3 regions of the Massilia sp. CFBP9026 genome follow, and region 2 is predicted to be linked to each of the others. Evidence: predicted binding sites of a transcription regulator. Region 2 holds the regulator's gene; each other region holds the start of a gene.
The links. The regulator LexA, encoded in region 2, represses DNA repair genes until DNA is damaged. The targets are predictions, from matches to a motif close to ACTGTATNNNNATACAGT.
Positions count from the first base shown of each region.

Region 1: a site for LexA is predicted at 1,877-1,894, ahead of SOM28_RS01850 (ATP-dependent helicase). Genes of this name have one in related genera too.
Region 3: a site for LexA is predicted at 1,583-1,600, ahead of imuA (translesion DNA synthesis-associated protein ImuA). Genes of this name have one in related genera too.

Region 1 is NZ_JAXCWH010000001.1:432,762-436,031, forward strand. It holds gene SOM28_RS01830 (chromate transporter) at 1-269, opposite strand, end outside; gene SOM28_RS01835 (chromate transporter) at 266-892, opposite strand; gene SOM28_RS01840 (hypothetical protein) at 954-1,124, opposite strand; gene SOM28_RS01845 (hypothetical protein) at 1,321-1,539, shown strand; gene SOM28_RS01850 (ATP-dependent helicase) at 1,918-3,270, shown strand, end outside.
Region 2 is NZ_JAXCWH010000006.1:101,556-104,825, reverse strand. It holds gene rplI (50S ribosomal protein L9) at 1-35, opposite strand, end outside; gene rpsR (30S ribosomal protein S18) at 67-357, opposite strand; gene priB (primosomal replication protein N) at 387-677, opposite strand; gene rpsF (30S ribosomal protein S6) at 723-1,127, opposite strand; gene SOM28_RS15885 (hypothetical protein) at 1,351-1,569, shown strand; gene lexA (transcriptional repressor LexA) at 1,755-2,384, shown strand; gene SOM28_RS15875 (tetratricopeptide repeat protein) at 2,518-3,234, opposite strand.
Region 3 is NZ_JAXCWH010000003.1:583,082-586,351, reverse strand. It holds gene SOM28_RS10970 (Y-family DNA polymerase) at 1-925, opposite strand, end outside; gene imuA (translesion DNA synthesis-associated protein ImuA) at 855-1,562, opposite strand; gene SOM28_RS10960 (DUF2955 domain-containing protein) at 1,696-2,703, opposite strand; gene SOM28_RS10955 (HlyD family secretion protein) at 2,706-3,270, opposite strand, start outside.

The DNA.
Region 1 (3,270 bases), on a different contig from region 2:
AGCGCGGCCGTCACGCTGCCGGAATTGAGTCCCACGTTCCAGCCCAGCAGGGCCACGAACAGGACGTTGGGCCCGGGCGACGATTGGGCCAGGGCCACCGAGTCGGCGAACTGGGTCTGGCTGAGCCATCCCTGGCGCTCGACCAGGTAGCGCTGCATCTCGGAGGTGGTCGAGATCGCGCCGCCGAGCGACATCATGGACAGCATCAGGAAATGGACGAACAGGTTCAGCCAGTCATGCCAGCCGAATACCAGGCTGGGCGCGTTCATGGCTTGAGCCGGCGCCAGGCCAGTACGCAGCCCAGGCCGCCGAGCAGGCCGATCACGGCCGCCAGCGGCACGCGGATCCAGGCCAGCAGCACGAAACCGGTGGCGGCGATCCCAATGCAGACGGCGAGCGGGATCACGTTTTTGGACAGCGCGACCGACATGCGGAGGCCGGTGGCGGCGATCAGGCCGGCGGCGACCGCAGCCATGCCGCGCAGTGCGCCCTGCAGCTGGGGCTGGGTGGCGAACTGCGCATAGACCAGGGCCAGGCACAGCACCAGGATCAGCGGCACGGTGAGGATGCCGGCCAGGGCGCTCATGGCGCCGGCCAGGCCAAAGTGGCGAGTGCCGATCATCATGGCCAGGTTGCAGACGTTGGGGCCCGGCATGATCTGGGCCACCGACCATTCCTCGATGAATTCCTCGTTGCTCATCCAGCGCTTGCGCTCGACGACTTGCTGCTGGATCACGGCCAGCACCCCACCGAAGCCCTGCAGGGCGATCAGCGTGAACGAGACGAACAGGTCGGTCAGCGACGTCGGGCGCGGACGATCGGGTTCGGCCGGCGGCGCAGCTTGTGCGGAACGTGGCGCGGAAGGCGGCAAGGGCAGGGGTGAGGCGCTCATCCGGCGATTATCGCCGCAGGGCCCACGCCGTGTCCACGCGCTACCCGCACTGGATAGGCGCTCAGCCGCCGCCGATGCCTTCCATCACGCGGCCGGTGCCGCCGCATTGCGGGCATGGCTTGCCGTCGGCCAGCGTGCCGCGGCCGGCGCAGGCGTCGCAGATGTCCTCGCCGGCGCCAGGGGTGCCGGGAGCGGCGTCGTCGCCGGGGTTCAGGTCGGGTTGGGTGCTCATGGGAATCCTGATAATTGGTGTGTTGCGACCGATTGTAGGCAGGATGGCGGCTGCACGGCGCAGCGCAGGCGGAAGGGCGCCGGGAGCTGCCATAGAAAAGGTTTTCGCGTCTTGATACAGATTTGACATTGACTTCATGCCGCGATCGTCAATACTCGTGGTGCGTCAGTGACATAACCCACCGGAGACCCGCGCCATGAGCCCCTACCGTGCCCAGGATATCAATCAAAGCCTCTCCGGATCGTCCGAGCTCAGGCGCAACATGCGCCAGCAAGACATCGTGGCGCGCGGCATCGCGACCCTGGGGGAGTGCGGCACCATGCCGGCGCTCGAGTACCTCAAGGCGCATGGCGTGCGCCCGCAGGTGATCGAGCGCGTCCTGCTCGAACCCGAACGCCGCCGGGCGCTCGCCTGAGCATTGGCAGCCGCTTGCGATTGCCCACAAAGTTCCCGCAAGATTTATTTGTGGTGCATACTGTGGCGGTCGGGGTGAAATCTTGTAAACCCTTGATTTTCAGCGGAAACGAGATTGCCTTCCCAATAGGCAAATTGTTGAAAGCCGCACGGGAGGCCGCGTCCAGCGTGTCAAGCCCCCGCTTTTCCACATACTTATTCACAGACTTTGTGGATATCCAAAAAACGTCTTGAATTTCCGTGACTTGGCAGCGATTGCTCAGGTCATGGCTGATGTCATTCTTGACAACTCCTTGACAGCGTCGCGGAGTGTCGGCATTTTCTTCTTGCAGCGCATGACTGGATAAATGTACAGTATGGCATTTCCAGATTCCGCCCCATGTCCGCCGTCGCCGATCCGATTGCTAACCCGTCCGCTACCGACGACCCGTTCGCCAGCCTGAACCCAGAACAGAGGGCGGCGGTCGAGCACGACGTCGGCGCGGACGCACCGCGCCCGCTGCTGGTGGTGGCCGGCGCCGGTTCCGGCAAGACCAATACGCTGGCGCACCGGGTGGCGCGCCTGATCCAGTCGGGCGCCGATCCGCAGCGCATCCTGCTGCTGACGTTTTCGCGCCGCGCCGCCACCGAAATGACCCAGCGCGCCGGCGGCGTGCTGCACCGGCTGTTTGGGCTCAAGGGCAGCCAGGCGCAGGTCACGTTGCCCTGGGCCGGCACCTTCCACAGCATCGGCGCGCGCCTGCTGCGCGAGTTCGCCGGCCGCATCGGGCTCGACGATCAGTTCACGATCCACGACCGCGGCGACTCCGAAGACCTGATGGGCATGGTCCGCCACGAGATCGGTCTGAGCCAGACGGAAAAACGCTTTCCATTGAAGGGCACCTGCCTGTCGATCTATTCGCGCGTGGTCAACGGCCGCGAGCCGCTCGATCAGGTGCTGCAGGCATTCTTCCCCTGGTGCAGCGAGTGGGAAGCCCAGCTCAAGACGCTGTTCGGCGCCTATGTCGACGCCAAGCAGGAGCAGAATGTGCTCGACTACGACGACCTGCTGCTGTTCTGGGCCGAGATGGCGGCCGACCCGGTGCTGGGGATGGAGCTCGGCGCGCTGTTCGACCATGTGCTGGTCGACGAATACCAGGACACCAACCGCCTGCAGGCGGCCATCGTCACCGGCATGAAGCCCGACGGCCGCGGCGTGATGGTGGTGGGCGACGATGCGCAGTCGATCTATGGCTTTCGCGGCGCCACCGTGCGCAACATCCTCGACTTCGCCGGCCAGTTCTCGCAGCCGGCGCAGCTGATCACGCTGGAGCGCAACTACCGCTCCACGCAGCCGATCCTGGACGCATCGAACGCCGTGATCGGCGCCGCGCTCGAGCGCCACGCCAAGACCCTGTGGACCGACAAGGTGTCGAGCATCAAGCCGCAGCTGGTGTTGATACCCGACGAAGCCGAGCAGGCGCGCTGGGTCTGCAACCGCATCCTCGAGCAGCGCGAAACCGGCATGCCGCTCAAGAGCCAGGCGGTGCTGTTCCGCGCCGCCAGCCACAGCGCCGCGCTCGAGCTCGAACTCATGCGCCGCAACATCCCCTTCGTCAAGTTCGGCGGCCTCAAATTCCTGGAAGCGGCCCACATCAAGGACGTGCTGGCCGTGCTGCGCTTCGCCCAGAACCCGAGCGGACGCCTGGCGGGTTTCCGCGCGTTGCAGCTGATTCCCGGCATCGGCCAGGCG
Region 2 (3,270 bases):
ACGTTGATGACTTTTTCCAACAGAATGATTTGCATGTTTTATCTCCAGGATAGCTGACGTAACCGATTAACCGTGGTGCAGGTCGGTGTACGGCAGCAGCGCCAGGTAGCGGGCGCGCTTGATGGCGGTGTCGACCTGGCGCTGGTAGTGCGCCTTGGTGCCGGTCAGACGTGCTGGCATGATCTTGCCGTTTTCCTGGACGAAGTCCTTCAGGGTGTCGACGTCTTTGTAGTCAACCTGTTCAACGCCAGCGGCGGTGAAGCGGCAGAACTTCTTGCGCTTGAACAGCGGGTTCTGCTGTTTGCGCTTGAGTTTTTCTTTAGCTTTGTTTTTGTCGAACTTTTTACCGAATGCCATTTGAGGCTCCTGTATATCTAAATTGCCGGTTAAGCGGCACTGAAATCAATGATGTGAAACACCAGGGCTTTGCTGTTGCGATTTTTTCGAGCAAGGAATCCATCGAAGCGGTAGCTGGCGCCCAGCTCGGCGCTGCCGAACCTGCCCGAAATCTCGCCCGCGGCGAACGCGGGGACTTCGAACTCGACCAGGCGATCGACCCCTGCCTCTCGCTGATGCGAACTGTGCATCAGGACGGCTGAAACGATCGGCACGCCGGCCGGGGTGTAGCGCAGTACGTCACGCTCGGCGATGGTCGCCACGAGCTGGAGCTGGTTCACCCGGTTCTTCTACTACTTGCTTGTTACGAATTCCTGGAAAAAATCTTAGGCAGCGGCAGCGGCAGCGGCTGGAGCAGCTGCTGCTGGAGCAGCGGCTTCTGCACGGTGGCTCTTGGCTGCGTCTTCGCGCTGCACCGATTTCATCATCGGCGACGGTGCGGTTTCTGCTTTCTTCATCTTGACGGTCAGATGACGCAGAACGGCATCATTGAACTTGAATGCGGTTTCCAGCTCGACCAGGGTCTCGTTGTCGCATTCGATGTTCAGACAGATGTAGTGAGCTTTTGGCAGCTTCTGGATCTGGTAAGCCATCTGGCGGCGGCCCCAGTCTTCCACGCGATGGATGTTACCGCCGCGGCTGGTCACCGTGGTCTTGTAACGCTCGATCATCGCCGGGACTTGCTCGCTCTGGTCCGGATGGACGATAAAAACGATTTCATAATGACGCATGCATTACTCCTTGAGGACGTTTTACATAAATGCCCACCTCGGCGTCAAGACGAGTGTGGGAAGGGAAAGCCCGCCAGTATAACCGGTGCCCGGAGCTTGCGCAACTACCAGCTCTGCACTGCCGGCGCGGGGACCGGCAGGCCTATGATGGATGAACTCGCCCAGCCAGGCTGCGGCGGCCAAGTTGTCTCCTGAAATGCAGCGCAACCCAAGGATGTCATCGATGAAACGTCAACTCACTGCCCTTGCCCTCGTCGCCGGCCTCGCCGTCGCCACCGTCGCGATCGCGAAACCGCAATACGGCTACATCATCACGTACTACTCCGACGCCAGCTACACCACCGTGGTCGGCGATGGCGAATTCACCTGCGCCGGCAAATGGAAACTGTATAACGGCGTCAAGACCGACTTCTATCTCGAGTCCAACGAAACCGAGTGCTGATGCACTGACCATCGTCACCCTCCGGTCGCCGCCCGGCGACCGGGCTCCGGCCGGGCTTGCCGAATCGACGCAAATGCCTGAGCTTTAACGAATATTTCCTGTTTTTTTATCGATTTCCCTTGCGCAGAGTAGAATACTGTACAAAAATACAGTTTACCTCTACAACCCGTTGCTGCAAGATATTTATGCTCAAGCTCACTGCAAGGCAAGAACAGATCCTTAACCTGATCAAGGAAGCGATCGAGAACACGGGTTTTCCTCCAACCCGGGCCGAAATCGCGGCCGAACTGGGCTTCCGCTCGGCGAATGCGGCCGAAGAACACCTGCAAGCCCTGGCGCGCAAGGGCGCGATCGAGATTTCGCCGGGCACCTCGCGCGGCATCCGCCTGGTCGGCGCCAGCGTCGAGCAGATCCCGATGCCGCCGCCCTCCCTGATGTCGCTGCCGCTGGTCGGCCGCGTCGCCGCCGGCAATCCCATCCTGGCGCAGGAACACGTCGAAGCGACCTATAACGTCGACACCGCGATGTTCGCGGCGCGGCCCGACTTTTTGCTCAAGGTAAAAGGCTGGTCGATGCGCGACGCCGGCATCATGGATGGCGACTTTTTGGCGGTCAAGAAAATCGACAGCGCCAAGAACGGCCAGATCGTGGTCGCCCGCCTGGGCGAGGAAGTCACCGTCAAGCGCTACCGCAAGACGGGCGACCTGGTCGAGCTGCTGCCCGAGAACCCGGACTTCAAGGTCATCGAAGTCACGCCCGACGAAGAGTTCGCGCTCGAGGGGTTGGCGGTGGGGCTGATGCGCAGCTGGAACTGATATAGCCGTCGATCCGTCGTTCCCGCGAAGGCGGGAACCCCAGTTTGCATGAGTCGCCGCCACAATAAGCGATCGTGGCAGCGCTGAGGGCTTGGGTTCCCGCCTTCGCGGGAACGACGTTTACAGGCAGTCTTTACTGCTTGGCCTTGTTGACCACCGAATTGTGCTGGTCCACGAATGCCTCGGTCGCGCTGCGCCAGGCGGCGAAATCGGCCAATACCATCTTCGAATTGACCTTCGCTCCCTCGGCGATGTTCTGGCGCACCTGCTCCAGGTAGGCGGTCGAGGCTTCGGTTTCCTGCTTGTTCATCAGCTTGGCGATGTCGGCCGGGATGCGCTTGGTCAGCGGCGATTGTTCGTTGAGATTGGTCACCATCTTGTTATAGCAATCCTGCCAGCCGGTCACGGCCTTGTTAACGCGCTCGATCTCGTCGTTCACCTTCGACACCGCCGGGATGCGCGGCGACGGGCAGCGGTACTCGCCCGACTGCAGGTCGGCGCCATCGTAGCCCTTGATCCAGTAATCGATCTCGGCGCGGCGTTCGCCACGCTGCTGCATGATCACGAGCGAGTCGGCGGCGACCTTGTTGCCCTTGGCGGCCGACTTTTCAAACCATTCCTTCGCCTTGGCTTCGTCGACCGCGCCGGCCTCGCCATACCAGTACATCTGGCCCAGTTGCTGCTGGGCCTGCGGATTGCCAGCGTTGGCCAGCTTGGTGTACAGCTTGAGCGCGCCCGCATAGTCTTTTTTCTCGAACAGGGCATTGGCGTCCTCGAGTTCGCCGGCGAAGGCGGCGCCACTGAACGCGACGGATACCGCGAGGGACAGGCAGGACAGGAATCGTTTCATGGGCATACCGTAAGGCTGAGCTGGTAAAAGTCCATG
Region 3 (3,270 bases), on a different contig from region 2:
CGACCAGGGTCGGTGGGCGCGCCATGCGGCCGCGCTCGTGGTCGAGCGACAGCCGGATGCGCTCGACCGCCAACTGGCGCGCGCACAGCCAGCCCGTCATCTGCAGCACCAGGCGATGGGCGCCGGCCAGCAGCAGATCGGCCTGTTCGAGCCGGTCGAACAATTCGAGCCGCGCATGGAAACGCTCCGGCGGCGCCACCCACTGGAACAATTCGGCGTTCAGGCCATAGGCGGCGTCCAGCATGTCGAGCAAGGCGCGCCCGCAGCGCCGCTGCAGGCCGGGTCGCGGCAGGCGCTGCAGCTCGTCCAGGCGGCGGCAGCCGATGCCCTCGAACCAGCTGGCGAACGGCCGTGCCGGTGGCAGCAGGCCCACCGGCAAGCGGTCGAGGCGCCGTACCAGCGAGTCCATCGTGAGGGCGCGGCCCGCATTGCGGCGCGCCAGCAGCCAGGCCCCGCGCGCGGTGGGCGCGCAGGCGATGCAAGCCGTGAAGCCGAGCGCCGCCATATTGGCGCGAATGCGCTCGCACAGGCGCCGGATGCCGCCGAACAGGCGCAGGCTGGCGCCGATGTCGAGCAGCAGCGTCGCTTCTTCGGCCAGCGCCACCTGCGGCGTGTACTGCAGCATGGTCATCGCCACCGCATCCATGGCCTCGGCTTCGCGCTCATGGCTGCGCAGTTCGATGCGCGCCTCGGGCATCAGCATCAGCACGCCGCCGCGGCGCATGCCGATCTGCACGCCGGCAGCGCGCGCCGTCGGCGACAGCGCCATCACCCGCTCCTGCTCGAGGATGACGCTGCCTGGGGCCGGGCCGCCAGCAGCGCCGCCGGACTCCCCCGCCGCCTCACCCGCCGATTCACTGCACCAGCGTGGGCTGAAGACCTCGAGCGGTAGCTGGGGCAAATACAGGCCGATCCAGAGGCGCATGGCGTTGCAGTAGTGAAGATCCAAGAGGAAGGAACAGTGGCGCCTCGCGCTGCGGTCCCCGACGTTTGACGAAGTCGATATTCATGCCGCCGGCCGCTGGCCGCAGCGCAAGACGCAAAGGCGCGGGAGATGCATCTTGCGCCGCCGCCAACGGACGGAGCATGAAAAACAGCGTTTCGCCGCCTTGCGCCGCCAGGTGCAGGCGGCGCAGATTGTCGTTACGCATATGGTTGGCCCAGAACAACAAAGCACCGCAACTACCGCTGCGCAACACCTGCTCGGCCGCCCACAGCGCGTCCGCGGTGCGCGTCGTGCGCAGCCACAGCAATTGGGACGGCTCCAGGCCGAGCGCGGCAAGCGCCAAGGCCTGGGGTGGATGGGGCGGCTGCAGCAGCACGATGCGGCGTTCGGCGCAGGCGGCCAGGGCCGGCCGCAGCAGGCGCAGCTCGCCGATGCCGGGCTGCTGCAAGTGCAGGTCGACCAGGGTGCCGCCGGGCCAGCCACCGCCGGGAAGCTGGCCCGAGAGCGTTGGGTGGCCGGTATCGATGCAGCGCGTGTCGGCATGCGCCAGCTGCGACGCGCGCCACAGCGATGGGTGCACTGCCTCTGGTGCGGCAAGGATGGCTGAGTGGTTCATATCAGGCTTATCAGACAAATACTGTATAAACGTACAGTACTCGCTGAAGTCGCGTTTTGCAAGACCTATTCATTTTGGCTATACCAATTAGGTTACTGGTATTGACTAAAACTAAACGTCTTCGCTTGCCTACTCAAGCCATTGACCTCGACGCGCGCCACCCTTCCAACACCCACACGACGGCCCAGGCATACAGCGCCAGCACGATGAACAAGCTCACCCGCACGAGCGAGGCATGGCCGACGTCCTTCCCCACCACGCTATCTTCAATGGCCGGCCCCAGCAGGATCAGCATGGTCACCAGGGCATTGCTCCAGAACGAGGGGGGCAGCGCCGAGGCCTTGAGGCCAAATAGCCTGGCCCCGCTCCAGAGCGCGGCGGCGGCCATCCACAGCACCAGCATCCACAGGGTCGGCAACAAGGCCAGGCCGAACCAGGCCAGGGTCGCCATGCCCGCGCCCGCCAGGGTCGACCCCACCAGTACCCGCCCCGCCGAGCGCGCGCCGGTGGAGCCGGCCTGCTGGCCCAGCAGTACCGACTTGATGATGGCGGACAGATAAAAAGCCGGGTGGATCAGGGCCAGCACCAGCACCGGCATCACCACCAGCGTGGCCTGCGCGGCGCGCCACCTGGCCGCGTGCGCGGCAACGGCGGGGGGCGCCGACCTGGTAACGGAGTCCGCCTCATCCGGGAACAAGGCATGCGACAGGCTGCCGACCAGCACGCCGACACCCATCCCCAGCGCGATGGCGGTGCTGATCGCCGGCACCAGCGCCTGGTCGACCACGCCGGCCACCGGAACCAGGGTGAAGGCAATCGCCACGATATTCGCCAGCGGGCTGCCGCTTTGCAGGCCGACGAAGAACACCGCGTACAGCAGCAGCGCCGTCAACAGCAGCGCGACGCTGGCGTAATGCTCCAGCAGCGGCACCATCAGCACGCCGGCCGCCAGCACCACGGCGACCAGCAGGGCCACCACCAGGCCCTTCAGCAAGGGCATCGGCGGCCCCGGCTTGCTCAACAACAGCACGGTCATGACACACAGCACGAACGGCGACGGCAGCGCCAGGCCATAGGCGAGCAGCACGGCCAGCGCCAGGCCGATCGCCAGCCGCAACACCGCCTTGTCAGCGCGCTCCATCGTCAATAGAGATAAGAAAGGTAGCTCATCAGGCGGATGAAGACGGCGCCCAGCCAGTTCATCAGGCCGTAGTCGTCCGTGTACACCAGCACGTCGGCCTGTCCGCCGATCCTGGCCGCGCGCAGCTGCGCGCGCTCGGAAGGATCGAACTCCACGGCAACCGGGAAGCGTTGCGCCTGGCGCAGCCAATCGCGGCTGTTGTCGATCTCGGGCAAGGTGCCGGCCTGGGCCTGCCGGCCCGAATTGACCCCGCTGCCCACGCTACGCACCCGTCCTTTCAAGACCTTGCCCGGCACGACATCGAGCACGATGGAGACCTCGTCGCCCGGCGTGATATTGCCGAGGTTATTCTCGGTCATGTCGGCGCTGATCCAGAGGTCGTGGACGGCGATCAGGGTCATCGCGGCCGAGCCGGCCTGCACGACCTGGCCGACATCGGTGCGCAAGTCGGTCACCAGGCCGCGTGCGGGCGCGGTCACGGCCGTGCGCTCGAGATCGAGCTCGGCCTTCTCGACCGCCGCGCGGGCGCTGAGCAGCTGCGCATTGCGCTCTCCCTGCTCGCCGGCC